Regions from separate parts of the Thioalkalivibrio versutus genome, predicted to be linked through region 1. Evidence: predicted binding sites of a transcription regulator. Region 1 holds the regulator's gene; the other holds the start of a gene.
The links. The regulator sigma-54, encoded in region 1, starts transcription at its own class of promoters, with help from an activator protein. The targets are predictions, from matches to a motif close to TGGCANGNTNCNTGCTT.

Region 1 (7,846 bases):
CAGCGCGGCACCGGTCTGCGCGTGGACTCGCGAGGGGATACCATAGAGTTGTTCCATGACGTGTACTCGCTCTACAGCGAGACGAGCGAGGAGGATCCCGCGCATGACCCCGAATCCCCATAGCCTTCGCCACCGTCCGGGCCAACCGGGTGCCCGCGTGGCGGCGCTCCTGCTGCTCGTGCTCCTGGCCACGCCCGCGTTCGCCCAGCAGGGCTCGGGCCCGGCGCTGCCGGTGGAGATCACTGCCGACCGCGCGGAGATGGACGAACGCCAGGGGCTGGGGACCTACACCGGCGACGTGATCGTGATCCGCGGCGACATGACCCTGGAGGCCGACAAGGTCTACGTGCGCACCCGCGATCGCCGCCCCTACGAAATGGAGGCCCACGGCGAGCCGGCACGCCTGGAATCACCCGATCCGGAAACCGGAGAGATGCGCATTGCCACCGCCCTGCGCATCGACTACCTGCTGAACGAAGACCGCATGATCCTCACCGACCAGGCCCATGTGATCACCACCAGCGAGGAGGCGCGCGGCAAGCGCATCACCTACGACCTGACGACCGACGTGATCGAGGCCGAACGCGGCGAAGGCGACAGCGAGCGCGTGCGCATCACCATCCAGCCGCGCGACGACGAATGAACGCCACCGCCCCCAGCCCATCCGCCACACCGGCACAAACCAACGACCGCCTGATCGGACGCGAGCTGACCAAGCGCTACGGCCAGCGCACGGTGCTGGACCAGGTGGACGTCGACCTCGCGCCCGGCGAGGTGGTCGGCCTGCTGGGCCCGAACGGGGCCGGCAAGACCACCTGCTTCTACAGCCTGGTCGGGCTGATCCGCCCCAATGCCGGGCGCATCACCCTGGGCGAGCGCGACATCACCCGCGCCCCCATCCACGTGCGCGCGCGCGCCGGCCTCGGCTACCTGCCGCAGGAGGCCTCGATCTTTCGCCGCCTGAGCGTGTGGGACAACCTCCAGGCCGTGCTCGAGCTGCGCCCCGGACTCGATCGCCACGAGCGCCGGCGCATTGGCGATGCGCTGATCGAGGAGTTCCAGCTCGAGACCGTGCGCCACAGCCCGGGCATCGCGCTGTCCGGTGGGGAGCGTCGCCGGGCCGAGATCGCCCGCGCCCTCGCCGGGGATCCGCGCTTCATCTGTCTGGACGAGCCCTTCGCGGGGGTGGATCCGATCTCGGTCGGCGACATCCAGGACGTGATTCGGCATCTCGCCCAGCGCGGCATCGGCGTACTGATCTCCGATCACAACGTGCGCGAGACCCTCGGCATCTGCCACAGGGCCTATATTCTAAGCGAAGGCCGCCTGCTGGCCGCCGGGACACCGGACGAGCTGCTGGCCGATCCCCAGGTGCGCCGGGTCTATCTCGGCGAGAACTTCCGCCTGTGAAAGCGCCCCATATGCGGCCCGGTCGGTGCACAAACCACAAGGCAGGCTTTAAGATTCCATCAATGCCCACCCTCGCCCCGCATACCCGATGCTGAAACCCGGCCTGAATCTGCAGCTGGGTCAGACGCTGACCATGACCCCGCAACTGCAGCAGGCGATCCGCCTGTTGCAGCTGTCCACGCTCGAGCTCCAGGTGGAGATCCAGCAGGCGCTGGAGAGCAACCCCATGCTCGAACAGGTCGAGGACGAAGATGCCGAGGCCGACACCGAGCGCCTGAACCAGGACGGCGAGCTGGTGGAAGGCGATCGCATGGAGGCCACCACTACCAGCGACGACGTGATCCCCGAGGAACTGACGACCGACAGCCGCTGGGACGACATCTACGAGCCGGCCCCGACGCCCAACAAGGGCGTGGATGACCGCGACCCGCTGGAAAACACCAGCGACGACGACGGTGAGGGCCTGCAGGATCACCTGCTGTGGCAGCTGCATCTGAGCCATCTGACACCGCGCGACCAGCGCATCGGGGCGGCCCTGATCGACGCCATCAGCCCCGACGGCTATCTCGAGGGTGACCTGGAAACCCTGGCCGAGACCATCAGCCGAGGCGAGGATGAAACCGTCGGCGTCGACGAAGTCGAGGCAGTGCTCCACTGGATTCAGCAGTGCGACCCGCTGGGGGTCGGCGCGCGCAACCTGCGGGAGTGCCTGGAGATCCAGCTACGCGAACTGGCCCCGGATGCCCCGGCCCGCGAGGCCGCACGGGCGATCCTGGAACACGGCATGGACAGCCTGGGCAAGCGCGACTACAAGGCCCTGCAGCGCCAGTCCGGCGTACGCGACCCGGACGAACTGGCCCGCGCACTGGACCTGATCCGCACCCTGAACCCGCGCCCCGGCGCACAGATCAGCTCCGCCACCTCGGAATACGTGGTCCCGGATGTCTACGTGCGCCATAGCGCCGAGGGCTGGCGCGTGGAGCTGAATCCGGAGATCGCACCGCGTATCCGCATCAACGACCTCTACGCCGGCATGGTGCGCCAGGTCTCGGATGCCCGCGACAGCGCCTTTATGCGCGATCAGCTGCAGGAGGCACGCTGGTTCCTGAAGAGCCTGCACAGCCGCAACGACACCCTGCTGCGGGTCGCCGAGGCGATCGTCCACCGCCAGCAGGGCTTTCTCGAGCATGGCGACGTCGCGATGCAGCCATTGATCCTGCGCGACATTGCCGAGACCCTGGAGATGCACGAATCGACCATCTCGCGGGTTACCACGCAGAAATACATGCACACCCCGCGCGGGGTCTTCGAGTTCAAGTATTTCTTCTCCAGCCATGTCGGCACGAACGATGGCGGCGAGTGTTCCGCCACCGCCATCCGTGCCATGATTCGCGAATTGATTGGCGACGAACCCCCGAACAAGCCGCTCAGCGATGCCCGGCTCGCCCAGGTCCTGTCGGACCGGGGCATCAACGTAGCGCGCCGCACCGTGGCCAAGTACCGCGAGGCGATGCACATCCCTTCATCCAGCGAACGCCGGCAGATGGCCTCGATGCCCACCGGCAGCAAGTAACCAAGGAGTCCTGACCATGCAGATCAACCTGACCGGCCACCACGTGGACATCACCGACGCCCTGCGCGACTACGTCAACGAGAAGTTCGCGAAGCTGGAGCGCCACTTCGACAAGGTCATCGACGTCCACGTCGTGCTGACCCACGAGAAGACCCGGAATCAGCACAACCAGGCCGAAGCCAATCTCCAGGTCAGCGGCAATCACATCCACGCCGAGGCCTCTCACGAGGACATGTATGCCGCGATCGACGCGCTGATCGACAAAGTCGACCGTCAGCTGATCAAGCACAAGGAAAAGGTCAAGGACCACCACCGCGCCGAAGGTGCCCAGCGCAACCGCGAGCAGGCCTCCTGATCCATGACGATTGCCGAGTTGATCACCTCCGAGCGCATTGGCCTGCAACCCGAGTGCTCCAGCCAGAAACGGGCACTGGAGGCCCTGGCGGACCTCCTCGCCGGCGGAGGTGACGGCACGGGACCGGGGAGCAACGCGATCTTCGAGGCCCTGTCCGCGCGCGAAAAACTCGGATCCACCGGTCTCGGCCATGGGGTTGCGATTCCCCACGGCCGCCTGGCCGATCTCGAGGCGCCGCGCGTGGCCGTGCTGCGCCTGGAAAAGGGCGTCGACTTCGACGCCATGGATCACGAGCCGGTCGATATCCTGATCGCACTGCTGGTCCCGGAGGCCGCCACCGGCGACCACCTCGACCTGCTGGCCCAGCTCGCCCGCGGCCTGTCGCAGCCAGACACCATCGGGGCGCTGCGCCGGGCCGGGGACGCGGCGGCCCTGGAACAGGAACTCGTGCGCCGCTTCAGCGAGGACTAAGCCCGTGGAACCCGCCTCCAGCCGCGATTCCGACGCGCAGCGTCTGCCATGAACGAGGCGCTGGGAGAAGGCGGGATCGCCCGCGACATCAACGTGGAGAGCCTGATCCAGGCCATGGGAAACCGCCTGGATCTTCGCTTCGTACACGGCGAACATGCAGCACCCGACCGCAAGCTGGTCGGCGACGACGGGGACGACCTGCCGCTGGCCGGCCATCTCAACCTGATCCGGCCCAACCGCATCCAGATCATCGGCGACTTCGAGGCCCGCTACATCTCCAGCCTCAGCGCCACCCAGTGCAACGACCTGATCCTGGAGATGGCCCGCACCGGGACCACCGCGGTGATCTTCGCCGAGGACACCTGTCCGTTCTCGGAGATGCCCGACGCCCCGCAGGAGGCGCTGCCGCTGATCCTGTGCTCCAGCACCAGCAGCCACGAGATTATCTCGCTGCTGCGCTATTTCCTGCAGCAGCGCCTGGCCCATTTCGAGGTACGCCACGGCGTGTTCATGGAGATCCTCGGGATCGGGGTGCTGATCAGCGGCGCCTCCAGCGTCGGCAAGAGCGAGGTCGCACTGGAACTGATCTCGCGCGGGCATCGCCTGATCGCCGACGATGCGCCCGAATTCGCGCGCATTGCGCCCGACATCGTGCGCGGCCACTGTCCGGCTCTGCTCCAGGACCTGCTCGAGGTGCGCGGTCTTGGGGTGCTTAACATCCGCGCCATGTACGGCGATTCCGCGATCAAGGGCGGCAAGTACCTGCGCCTGATCATCGACCTGCGTGATCATGGCGAACCCTCGCCGGTCCCCGATGACCGGCTGAACGGGCGCCGCGGCGAGATCGATATCCTCGGCCTGCGCGTCCCCTTGATCAGCCTGCCGATCGCGCCGGGGCGCAACATCGCAGTGATGATCGAGGCGGCCGTGCGCAACCACATGCTGCACATGCAGGGCTATATCGCTGGCGACGACCTGCGCGCACGCCAGCGCCGCCAGATGAGCGGCGAGACGGAGGAGCCGCCCTACCATCGCGCGGTGCCCGCCACTACGGTCCCCAACCCGGACCCGGAGGGCTGAATCGGCCATGCGCCTGCTAATCGTCAGTGGCCTGTCCGGGTCCGGCAAGACCGTGGCCCTGCACACCCTGGAGGATGCCGGCTACTTCTGCGTCGACAACCTCCCGCTGCCGCTGCTGCCGGACCTGATCGATCAGGTCCGGCAGGGCCACTACGACACCGAGACCGACCGCCATCTGGCCGTGGGCGTGGATGTGCGCAGCGGCCTGGAGGCCCTGGAAGGGTTCTCCGTTCTCCTGGCGCAACTACGGGCGGACGGGGTGCAGGTGGAGGTCCTGTTTCTGCAGGCGGCCAGCGAGGTGCTGCTGCGGCGCTACCATCTGACCCGCCGACGCCACCCGCTGGCGCGCGACGGCGTGCCACTGGTCGAGGCCATCGACCGCGAACGCGAGTGGCTGGGCCATGTAGCGGCGGAGGCCGATCTGACGGTCGACACCTCGCGCCTGTCGATGCACGATCTGGCCCGCACCCTGCGCGACCGCATCGGCGAGCGCGGAGAACACGAGCTATCCCTGCAGTTCCAGTCCTTCGGCTTCAAACACGGCGCACCGCTGGATTCCGACTTCGTGTTCGACGTGCGCTGCTTGCCCAATCCGCACTACGAAAGCGATCTGGCCGCCCTGACCGGTCGCGACCCGCCCGTGTGCGAGTTCCTTGAGCGGCACGCGGAGGTCGCGGCCATGTTCGACAGCATCCAGGGCTTCCTGTCGCAGTGGCTGCCGCGCCTGCTGGACGATCACCGCAGCTACGTAACCGTCTCCATCGGTTGTACCGGCGGGCAACATCGCTCGGTGTATCTGGTGGAGCGGCTTGCGGAGGCGTGGCGGGATCGGGAACATGTTACTGTTAGCACCCGTCACCGCGAGCTGGGGAAACAGTAACCACTGGACGCGGGACGAGGGCCTTCTGGAACCCGCAATCGGAGCAGATCCATGGGCGTTGGTCTCATTCTGATCACGCATCAAAACCTGGGCGATACCCTGCTGCAGACCGCGCAGAGCATGCTCGGGGGCCTGCCCGAGGACTGCGAGTCCATGGCGATGTCCCAGAACGACGACCCCGACGAGGTCCTGGCCCGCGCCCGCGAGCGCCTGGCGACCCTCGACAGCGGCTCGGGGGTGCTCGTTCTAACCGACATGTTTGGCTCCACGCCTTCCAACGTGGCGATTCGTGTCGCCCGGGGTGCAAATGCCCGCGTGATCGCCGGCGCCAACCTGCCGATGCTCATCCGCGTGCTCAACTATCAACACCTCCCCCTGACCGAACTGGTCAACAAGGCCCTTTCGGGCGGCCATGACGGGATTCTCCTCTGCGATCAGGAGTGCAGCGATGCCGCAGCGCGTAGTCCCCATCGTTAATCGCCTGGGGATGCACGCGCGCGCCGCGGCCAAGTTCGTCAGCCTGGCCAGCAAGTTCGCCGCGGACGTCTCCGTCTCCCGCAACCAGCAGGAGGTGAATGGCAAGAGCATCATGGGCGTGATGATGCTGGCCGCCGCCCAGGGCAGCAAGATCACCATCGAGGCCGAAGGCAAGGATGCGCCGGAGGCGCTGGATGCACTCGCAGAGTTGGTGGCCGATCGTTTCGGCGAAGAGGCCTGAACCTCCGAGTCCCGCCCGCACCGGTCAACAACCACCACCCCCCTGCGGGGGCTATCCGGGCCACGCTCCCGGGTCGGAGGCCGCGTTACCCAGCCCGTCCAGGCCGACCTGCTCGAGCTTGCGCTCCGCCAGGCGCACAGCGGCCGTCAAAGCCTGCTCCGGGGGCTCCCCGGAGACCAGCGCGTGGATCAACCCGGCATTGAAGGTATCCCCTGCCCCCACGCTGTCGACCACCCGCAGTCCGGGCGTCGCTTCACAATGGTGGATCGCGCCCCGCACGGCCATCCAGGCCCCTTCGCCCCCGGCGGTCACGGTCAGGATGCGATCAGGAAAGCGCTCGGAAAGCTGCTGCAGCGCAGCCTCGGGAGTGCCCGCCACGCTCGCGGCCCAGTCGCGCGAGAGCATCAGGACATCGGCATAGTCCAGGCATGCGTCGAGCCCTGGCCGGGGCTTCTCCAGCTCCAGCGACACCGGCTGGTCAAAGATGCTCTCGCGCACCGCGCGCAGGATGGACGCAAGGGCCTCCGGGTTACGCCCCTCGAAGTGCAGCCAGTCATATTCCGGCCAGGGTACGCCCGCGAGATCCTCCACCCCGAGTTCGGGCAGGTCGCGGTGATGAACGATGGTGCGACTGCCCGTCTCCCTGGAACGAAGAATATGGGAGGTCGGCGTCGCTCCGGGCCGGCGTACGCAGTGACGAACATCCAGTCCGTGGCCCTCCAGGGACGCGCTCAGGGCATCCCCGGCCGCACCCTCGGCGATGACCGCGGCCAGGCCCGGGCGGTGGCCGAACTGCGCCAGGATCGTTGCGGTGTTGGTCGCGTTGCCTCCGGGCTGGGTGGTGCTGGCGAGCGCCCGGACCTCGTCGTCCTCGGCCGGGAAGGCTGCAACATCGAGGGTGTGGTCGAGCGTGACAATGCCAGTCGCGAGGATACGTGCCATACGGGCTCCCGTGATGAATGAGCGCCATTCTGGCGGGTCGCGCCCATTACGTCATCTCGCATATTCGTCATCCGCGGATGCTCCTGCGACAATAACTCCTCTGTCTCAGGAGGCCCCGACCGGTATGGCCACGTTCCCTTCTCCCGAATCCGCCGAAGCCGCCTTTTACGCGGCCTTTCAGGCAGGCGATGCACAAGGCATGCGCGAAATCTGGCACGACAGTGCCGAGTGTGTCTGCATCCACCCAGGCGGCGAGCGCCTGCAGGGAACGGACATCATCCTGGAAAGCTGGGACGACATCCTGCCGGGGATGCGCGGGGTGATCGTACACCGAACCCAGGTGACCGCCATCCCGGGCGAAGACCTCGTCCTCCACGTATTGCGCGAAAACCTGTATGTCCAGGGTGAACGGCGCGG
Region 2 (7,846 bases), 670 kb from region 1:
GTAGTGCCCGGAGTTGTGCGGACGCGGCGCGATCTCGTTGACCAGCAACTCGCCCGCCACCGTGAGGAAGAACTCCACCGCCAGCAACCCCTGGTAGTCGAGCTGCTCGGCAATGTGCCGCGCGATCGCCGTGGCGCGTTCGCGCGGCTCGTCGCCGACCCGCGCCGGCACCCGCGTCAGGTGCAGGATGCCCTCGTGATGGGTGTTTTCCGCCACCGGAAAGGCCTCGTTCGCGCCGTCCGCGGTTCGCGCCACCAGCACCGAGAGCTCGCGCTCCAGCTCGACCTGGGCCTCCAGCACGCAGTCCACCAGCCCCAGCTCGGCATGCGCCGCGGGCAACTCGCCGGCCTGCGCCAGCCGGACCTGGCCCTTGCCGTCATAACCCAGGCGCGCGGTCTTCAGGATCGCGGGGAACGCCGGCCCTCCCGCGTCCATCCGCACTTCGGGCGTCTGGCCGGCCAGGACCGCCTGCCAGGGGGCTACCGCCACACCGATCTCGCCGAGGAAGGCCTTCTCCTCCAGGCGATCCTGGGCAATGCTCAGGGCGCGCGGCCCCGGGCGCAGACAGGCGCGGGCATCCAGCCACTCCACGGCCGGGCGCGGGATGTTCTCGAACTCGGTGGTAATGACCGCGCAGGCCCCGGCCAGGGCCTGCAGCGCATCGGGGTCGTCGAAGGCCTGGCACAGGTGCCGCGCCGCCACTCGCCCGGCCGGGCTCGCCGGGTCCGGGTCCAGGACCCATACGGGATAGCCCATACCCTGTGCGGCCTCCACGAAATAGCGGCCGAGCTGCCCGCCACCGAGCAGCCCGAGGGTCGCAGGGGGCTGGATCATGACGGGTCCGGTGGCAGGGTCTGCCCCAGCACGGCCTGACTCTGGGACTGGCGAAAGGCATCCAGACGCTCACGCAGATCGGGATCGTGGTTCGCCAGCATCGCGGCGGCGAACAAGGCGGCGTTCGCCGCGCCCGCCTCGCCGATCGCGAAGGTCGCCACGGGGATGCCGCGCGGCATCTGCACGATGGACAGCAGCGAGTCCTGCCCCTTCAGGTGGCGCGAGGCGACCGGCACGCCGAGCACCGGAACCGGGGTCTTGGAGGCCAGCATCCCCGGCAGGTGCGCCGCCCCCCCGGCCCCGGCGATGATCGCCTGCAGGCCCCGCTCGCGTGCCTGCTCGGCGTACTCGAACAGCAGATCCGGTGTTCGGTGAGCCGACACCACCCGGGCCTCGAACGGGACCCCGAGTTCGTCCAGCACATCCACCGCCCGCTCCATGGTCGCCCAGTCGGAGGTGCTCCCCATCACGACGCCCACGCGAGGCGCCGCCGAATTGCCTGCCATCTCAGTCATGGCCCGAACGATAGCGACCCCGGCCCCACCCGACAAGCCATGCGCACCACGAAGCCCACCAAGGCACGAAGAAAAGGCCGGTCAAGGGCGACCCACAGGGAGACGCAGAGGCCGGAAGGCCTTACTGGTGAGAGCGAAGCGGGGGCGTGAATGGCTGGCGGATAAGGCGCGACGCGCCCATGCGCTTGCTGCCGATCCTCGCGTCTCCTTGTGGATCGCTTTTCTTCGTGCCTTGGTGGGCTTCGTGGTGCGCAAGGCCCGCGCCCGGTAGAATCGCGGCATGACTGACACCCTGCTTGAAAGCCAACTCCCCGACCTGGAACTCGTTCATCGCGGCAAGGTACGCGATCTCTATGCGGTGGACGCCGACCACTGGCTGATGGTCACCACCGACCGCCTGTCCGCCTTTGACGTGATCCTGCCCACGGCCGTGCCCGAGAAGGGCCGAGTGCTAACGGAGATCACGCAGTTCTGGATGCACAAGGTGGAGCGCGAGCTGGGCATTCCCAACCAGCTGACCGATATCCCGCTGGAACAGGTGATCCCGGACCCGGCCATTCGTGCCCCGCTGGAAGGACGCAGCCTGGTGATCCGCCGGCTCGAAGCCCTGCCGGTGGAGGCGGTGGTACGCGGCTACCTGATCGGCTCTGGCTGGAAGGACTACCAGGCCAGCGGCGCGGTCTGCGGCATCCCGCTCCCGGCCGGCCTGGAGCTCGCCTCGAAGCTCCCCGAGGCGATCTTCACCCCCAGCACCAAGGCCGACGTCGGCGACCACGACGCCAATATCGACTTTGATGCCGTGGTGGCGACCATCGGCGAGGACCGGGCGCGGCAGGTGCGCGACGCGGCACTCTCGATCTACGCGATGGCGCGCGACTACGCGGCCGAGCGCGGCATCATCATCGCCGACACCAAGTTCGAGTTCGGCGTCGATGCCGCCGGCACCCTGCATCTGATCGACGAGGTCCTGACCCCGGACTCCTCGCGATTCTGGCCGGCCGACCGCTACGCGCAGGGCACCAGCCCCGAGTCCTTTGACAAGCAATACGTACGCGACTACCTGGAGACCCTGGACTGGGACAAGCAGTCGCCCGGCCCCGAGCTGCCCGCGGAAGTGGTGGAACAGACCGCGGCGCGCTATCGCGAGGCCCTGGAGCGCCTGACCCGCGACGCATGAGCCCGACACAGACAGGAGCACCCCCGCAGGGCCTGTTCGTCACCGGCACCGACACCGGCGTCGGCAAAACCTTCGTCAGCTGCGCGCTGCTGGAACTCTGGCGGGATCGTGGGCTGCGGCCGCAGCCGCGCAAGCCGGTGGAGTCCGGGTGCCCACCGGGCCCCGATGGACTGCGGCCCGAGGACGGGTTGAACCTGACCCACGCGGCGGGCCTTCCGGACACCGCCATCGAGCAGGTCACGCCCTGGCGCTTCCCCGATGCCATCGCCCCGGACCAGGCCGCCGCGAACCAGGGCGTGCGCCTGACGATCGCGGAGCTGGCCGCGGCCTGCGCAGCCGACGGCACGGGCCCGCGGCTGGTGGAGGGTGCGGGAGGCTTCTACTCGCCGCTGTGCGCGGATGGCCTGAACGCGGACCTCGCCGAGGCCCTCGGGCTACCGGTCCTGCTGGTGGCCGAGGACCGGCTGGGCACACTGAACACCTGCCTGCTGACCCTGGAGGCCCTGGAACGACGCGGCCTGCAACTGGCCGGGATCGTGCTGAACCGGCGCCGGACGGATGCCGACCCGCGCCTCGACAATGCCGCCGCGCTGCGTTCACGCACGAGCGCCCCGATCATCGAGTCAGCCGAAGGCATCGCCCGCGCGGCGCTGGCTCAGAAGCTCTCCACCTCGAAGTTGTCCGGGCGCACGCCGCCGGAGGACTCGCGCTCCTGACCGCGGTCCTCGGAGGCCGCAGGGGCCTCCTCTTCGTCAACCCGGAACCCGGCCAGGGTCTCGCGCAGGGCACGAGTCCCCTCGCGGTCGACGCGGCGGGTCTCGATGATATGCACCGGGCGCTGGGACTCGCCGTAGTACGCCTCGTTGAAGTCGTCGCGCACGGTCATGCGCGAGCCGGACAAGCTCATGCCCAGGTAGGCACCCCGCGCCCGCGAGTAGGACAGGAAGTCGGCCGTCGGGGTGGCGCTCCGGCCCGCACCCACCGGACCGGCAGCCACCGAGGCATCGCCCCCCAGGCGGATGGCGGATCCGAACATCGAGTCCACCGCATCCTGGGTGCGCGCGACCATCACCACCTCGGCGGCATCACCACCGAACTGCATGCCGAAGCTGACCGAACCGAGGGAGTAGAACGCCACCGGCGAATAATCGCCGCGCTCGTCGTCCCAGGCCAGGAACACGCCGATGCCGCCGGAGCCTCCGATCAGGAAGGCCCCGCGAGCCACGCGCGGGAAGATCACTACGCCGCGGGCGTCGCGCAGGTCCTCTTTAAGGGACTCGTATTCGGGGTGGGTGGCCATGTTCTCCACCGTCGCCTGGGCGCGATCGATGATGTCCTGCGGATCGATCTCGCGGCTGAACGGGTTCGCGTGAGCGCTCCCCACCATGGCGGCAAACACCAGCGTCGTCAGGCAGAAAAGGATCAGTCGTTGCATCGTGGAAACCTCCAGAACGGCCAAGGGAGACGCGGCCGCGCGAATGCGTCGGCGTCTCCCTAACGAATACATTCATCATGGCACAAAAAAAGGGGGCCGAAGCCCCCTTTTTCGTGCTGCAATCCGCAGGATCAGTTGACCTTGGGATCCAGCTCGCCGGACAGGTAGCGCTTGACCATGTCGTCCAGGGAGATCGGCTTGATCTTGGACGCCATGCCGGCGCAACCGAAGGCCTCGTAACGGGCCTGGCAGAGGTCCTTCATCGCGGCGGTCGAGGCCTTCAGGAACTTGCGCGGATCGAATTCCTTCGGGTTCTCGGCCAGGAACTTGCGCACCGCACCGGTGGAGGCCATGCGCAGGTCGGTGTCGATGTTGACCTTGCGCACGCCGTGCTTGATGCCTTCCTGGATCTCTTCGACCGGCACGCCGTAGGTCTCGCCCATGTCGCCGCCGTACTTGTTGATGATCTGCAGCCACTCCTGCGGAACGGAGGAGGAGCCGTGCATGACCAGATGGGTATCCGGGATGCGGGCGTGGATCTCCTTCACGCGCTGGATGGCCAGGATGTCACCGGTCGGCGGACGGGTGAACTTGTAGGCGCCGTGGGAGGTACCGATGGCGATCGCCAGGGCGTCGCACTTGGTGTTCTTCACGAAGTCGGCGGCCTCGTCCGGGTCGGTCAGCAGCTGGTCGTGGGACAGCTGGCCCTCGGCGCCGGAACCGTCTTCCTCGCCGGCCATGCCGGTTTCCAGGGAGCCCAGGCAACCCAGCTCGCCTTCCACGGACACGCCACAGGCGTGAGCGATCTCGGAGACCTTGGCGGTCACGTCACGGTTGTAGTCGTAAGAGGCCGGGGTCTTCATGTCAGGCATCAGGGAGCCGTCCATCATCACCGAGCTGAAGCCGGACTGGATGGAGCGCAGGCAGACTGCCGGCTCGGAGCCGTGATCCTGGTGCAGCACAACCGGGATGTCCGGGTACTGCTCGATGGCGGCGATGATGTTGTGGCGCAGGAAGGGCTCGCCGGCGTACTTGCGGGCACCTGCGGAGGCCTGAATGATCACCGGGGAGTCGACCGCAGCGGCCGCTTCCATGATCGAATGGACCTGTTCCATGTTGTTGGCGTTGTACGCCGGCATGCCATAGCCATGCTCGGCGGCATGGTCCAGAAGCTGGCGAAGTGAGATTAGAGCCATGGATTCCTCCTTACGGGATTCGGACTGAGGTAGTGAAAAAGTCGATTGATCTGGTTGGCGACTGCGGGCGGTGCGCGGTTCAGGCCAGTTCGCCGACGCGCACGATCTTCATGGCGTTGGTGCCGCCATGCTCGCCCTGCAGGTCGCCCTTCGTAATGATGACCAACTCGCCATCCTGCACGACGCCCTCGGCCTTGAGCAAGTTCACCGCCTCACGGTTCACGCTTTCGTGGCTCTCGGGGATCGGCTTCAGGGTCACCGGATAGACGCCGCGATAAAGCGTCATGCGGCGGCTGGTCGATTCGTGCTGGGTGAGCGCGTAGATCGGGATGCCCGAGCTGATGCGCGACATCCACAGCGCCGTGGACCCGGACTCGGTCAGCGCGGCGATCGCGGAGACATCGAGATGGTTGGCGGTATACATGGTGGCCATCGCGATGGCCTCGTCGACCCGGCCGAAGGTCGAATCCATGCGATGGTCCGACTGGCGTGCGGCGCGCTGGCGCTCGGCAGCCTCGCAGATCCGGTCCATGCTGGTGACCACGCGCGCAGGATAACGCCCGGTCGCGGTCTCGCCAGAGAGCATCACCGCATCCGTGCCGTCCAGCACCGCGTTGGCCACGTCGAATACCTCGGCGCGGGTCGGGATGGGGTTCTGGATCATGGTCTCCATCATCTGGGTCGCGGTGATGACCAGACGATTGAGGCTGCGCGCGCGCGTGATCAGGGTCTTCTGCACCCCCGGGAGCTCGGCGTCACCGATCTCCACACCCAGATCGCCGCGGGCGATCATGATGACCTCCGAGGCGGCGATGATCTCGTCGATCACCTCCAGGGCCTCGGAGCGCTCGATCTTGGCGCAGATCCCGGCCTCCCAGCCGGCATCCTTCAACAGGCCCCGCGCCAGGTGCAAGTCCTGGGCGGAACGCGGGAACGAGACGGCCAGGTAGTCCACCTGCAGCTCGGCCGCCAGGCGGATATCGTCGCGGTCCTTGTCCGTAATCGCGGGCGCAGACAGGCCGCCGCCCTGGCGGTTGATGCCCTTGTTGTTGGACAGCTCGCCGCCGACCTCGACGGTGGTCTCGATCCGGCTGCCATTGACCGCCGTGACCTTGAGTACGATACGACCGTCATCCAGCAGCAGGATGTCGTCCGTGCGCACGTCGTCCGGGAGGTCCTTGTAGGTCAGGCCGACCTGGGTGGCATCGCCCGCGTCGCGATCCAGCTCGGCATCCAACGCGAAGGGCGCGCCCTCTTCCAGCTGCACCTTGCCCTGCTGGAAGCGGTCGATGCGGATCTTGGGGCCCTGCAGGTCGCCCAGGACACCGACGCAACGGCCGGCGCGCTCGGAGGCGGCCCGCAGCCGCGCCAGGCGCTGGCGGTGGTCATCCGGATCGCCATGCGAGAAATTCAACCGGACCACATCCACACCGGCCCGGATGATGGCCTCCATGGCCTCGTCGCTGTCCGTTGCCGGCCCCAGCGTGGCTACGATCTTGGTACGTCTCATCCGCGCGTGTCTCCGTCAGCGGGGAAGGACAAGGGCCTCAGCCCTTGGCCCGTTCTTCCAGGATGGCGACGGCCGGCAGGGTCTTGCCCTCGAGGAACTCGAGGAAGGCGCCGCCGCCGGTGGAGATGTAGCTGATGCGATCCGCCAGGTTGTACTTGTCGATCGCGGCCAGGGTGTCGCCACCCCCGGCGATAGAGAACGCATTGCTCTCAGCGATCGCCTCGCCCAGGGCCTTGGTCCCGCCGGCGAACTGATCGAACTCGAACACGCCCACCGGGCCGTTCCAGACGATGGTGCCGGCATTGCGCAGAGCCTCGGCATAGGTGGCTGCGGTCTCGGGGCCCACATCGAAGATCATGTCGTCGTCCGCAACGGCGTCCACGGCCTTGGTCTCGGCCGGGGTGGATTCGGAAAACTCCTTGCCCACGGTCACGTCGGTCGGAACCGGGATCTCGCCGCCCTTGGCGCGGGCGGCCTCCATCAGGCGCTTGGACTCATCGACCAGATCCGCCTCGTACAGCGACTTGCCGACACCATGGCCCTGGGCCGCGATAAAGGTGTTGGCGATGCCGCCACCGACGATCAGCTGATCGACCACCTTGGACAGCGACTCCAGCACGGTCAGCTTGGTCGAGACCTTGGACCCACCGACGATCGCCACCAGCGGGCGCTTCGGGGTCTCCAGGGCCTGCCCCAGGGCCTCCAGCTCCTTGGCCAGCAACGGGCCGGCGCAGGCCTGCGGGGCGAATTTGGCCACACCATGGGTGGAGGCCTGGGCGCGGTGGGCGGTACCGAAGGCGTCCATCACGAACACGTCGCACAGCGCCGCGTACTTCTTGGCCAGCGCCTCGTCGTCCTTCTTCTCGCCGGCGTTGAAGCGCACGTTCTCGAGCAGGATCACCTCGCCCGGCTTGGCATCCACGCCGTCGAGGTAATCCCGAACCAGGCGCACTTCGCGCCCGAGCAGGCCACCCATATGCTCGGCGACCGGGGCCAGGGAGTCCTCCTCGGAGAACTCGCCCTCGGTCGGGCGCCCCAGGTGCGACATCAGCATCACGGCCGCGCCGGCGTCCAGGGCCTTCTGCACGGTCTCGAGGCTCGCGCGGATACGGGCGTCGGAGGTGACCTTGCCGCCCTTCACCGGGACGTTGAGATCCTGACGCACCAGCACACGGCGAC

Region 2: the regulator sigma-54 is predicted to act here: its motif matches at 4,028-4,044, upstream of TVD_RS12560 (lipid-binding SYLF domain-containing protein).

What each region holds. Positions count from the first base shown of each region.
Region 1 covers NZ_CP011367.1:394,636-402,481, reverse strand. Annotated here, with positions in the region: gene lptC (LPS export ABC transporter periplasmic protein LptC) at 1-123, shown strand, start outside; gene lptA (lipopolysaccharide transport periplasmic protein LptA) at 104-643, shown strand; gene lptB (LPS export ABC transporter ATP-binding protein) at 640-1,410, shown strand; gene TVD_RS01880 (RNA polymerase factor sigma-54) at 1,499-2,983, shown strand; gene hpf (ribosome hibernation-promoting factor, HPF/YfiA family) at 3,000-3,338, shown strand; gene TVD_RS01870 (PTS sugar transporter subunit IIA) at 3,342-3,809, shown strand; gene hprK (HPr(Ser) kinase/phosphatase) at 3,858-4,889, shown strand; gene rapZ (RNase adapter RapZ) at 4,897-5,769, shown strand; gene TVD_RS01855 (PTS sugar transporter subunit IIA) at 5,821-6,246, shown strand; gene TVD_RS01850 (HPr family phosphocarrier protein) at 6,218-6,487, shown strand; gene TVD_RS01845 (PfkB family carbohydrate kinase) at 6,539-7,429, opposite strand; gene TVD_RS01840 (YybH family protein) at 7,554-7,846, shown strand, end outside.
Region 2 covers NZ_CP011367.1:2,697,409-2,705,254, forward strand. Annotated here, with positions in the region: gene TVD_RS12540 (5-(carboxyamino)imidazole ribonucleotide synthase) at 1-834, opposite strand, end outside; gene purE (5-(carboxyamino)imidazole ribonucleotide mutase) at 831-1,340, opposite strand; gene TVD_RS12550 (phosphoribosylaminoimidazolesuccinocarboxamide synthase) at 1,630-2,526, shown strand; gene bioD (dethiobiotin synthase) at 2,523-3,242, shown strand; gene TVD_RS12560 (lipid-binding SYLF domain-containing protein) at 3,182-3,961, opposite strand; gene fba (class II fructose-bisphosphate aldolase) at 4,093-5,157, opposite strand; gene pyk (pyruvate kinase) at 5,237-6,667, opposite strand; gene TVD_RS12575 (phosphoglycerate kinase) at 6,705-7,846, opposite strand, start outside.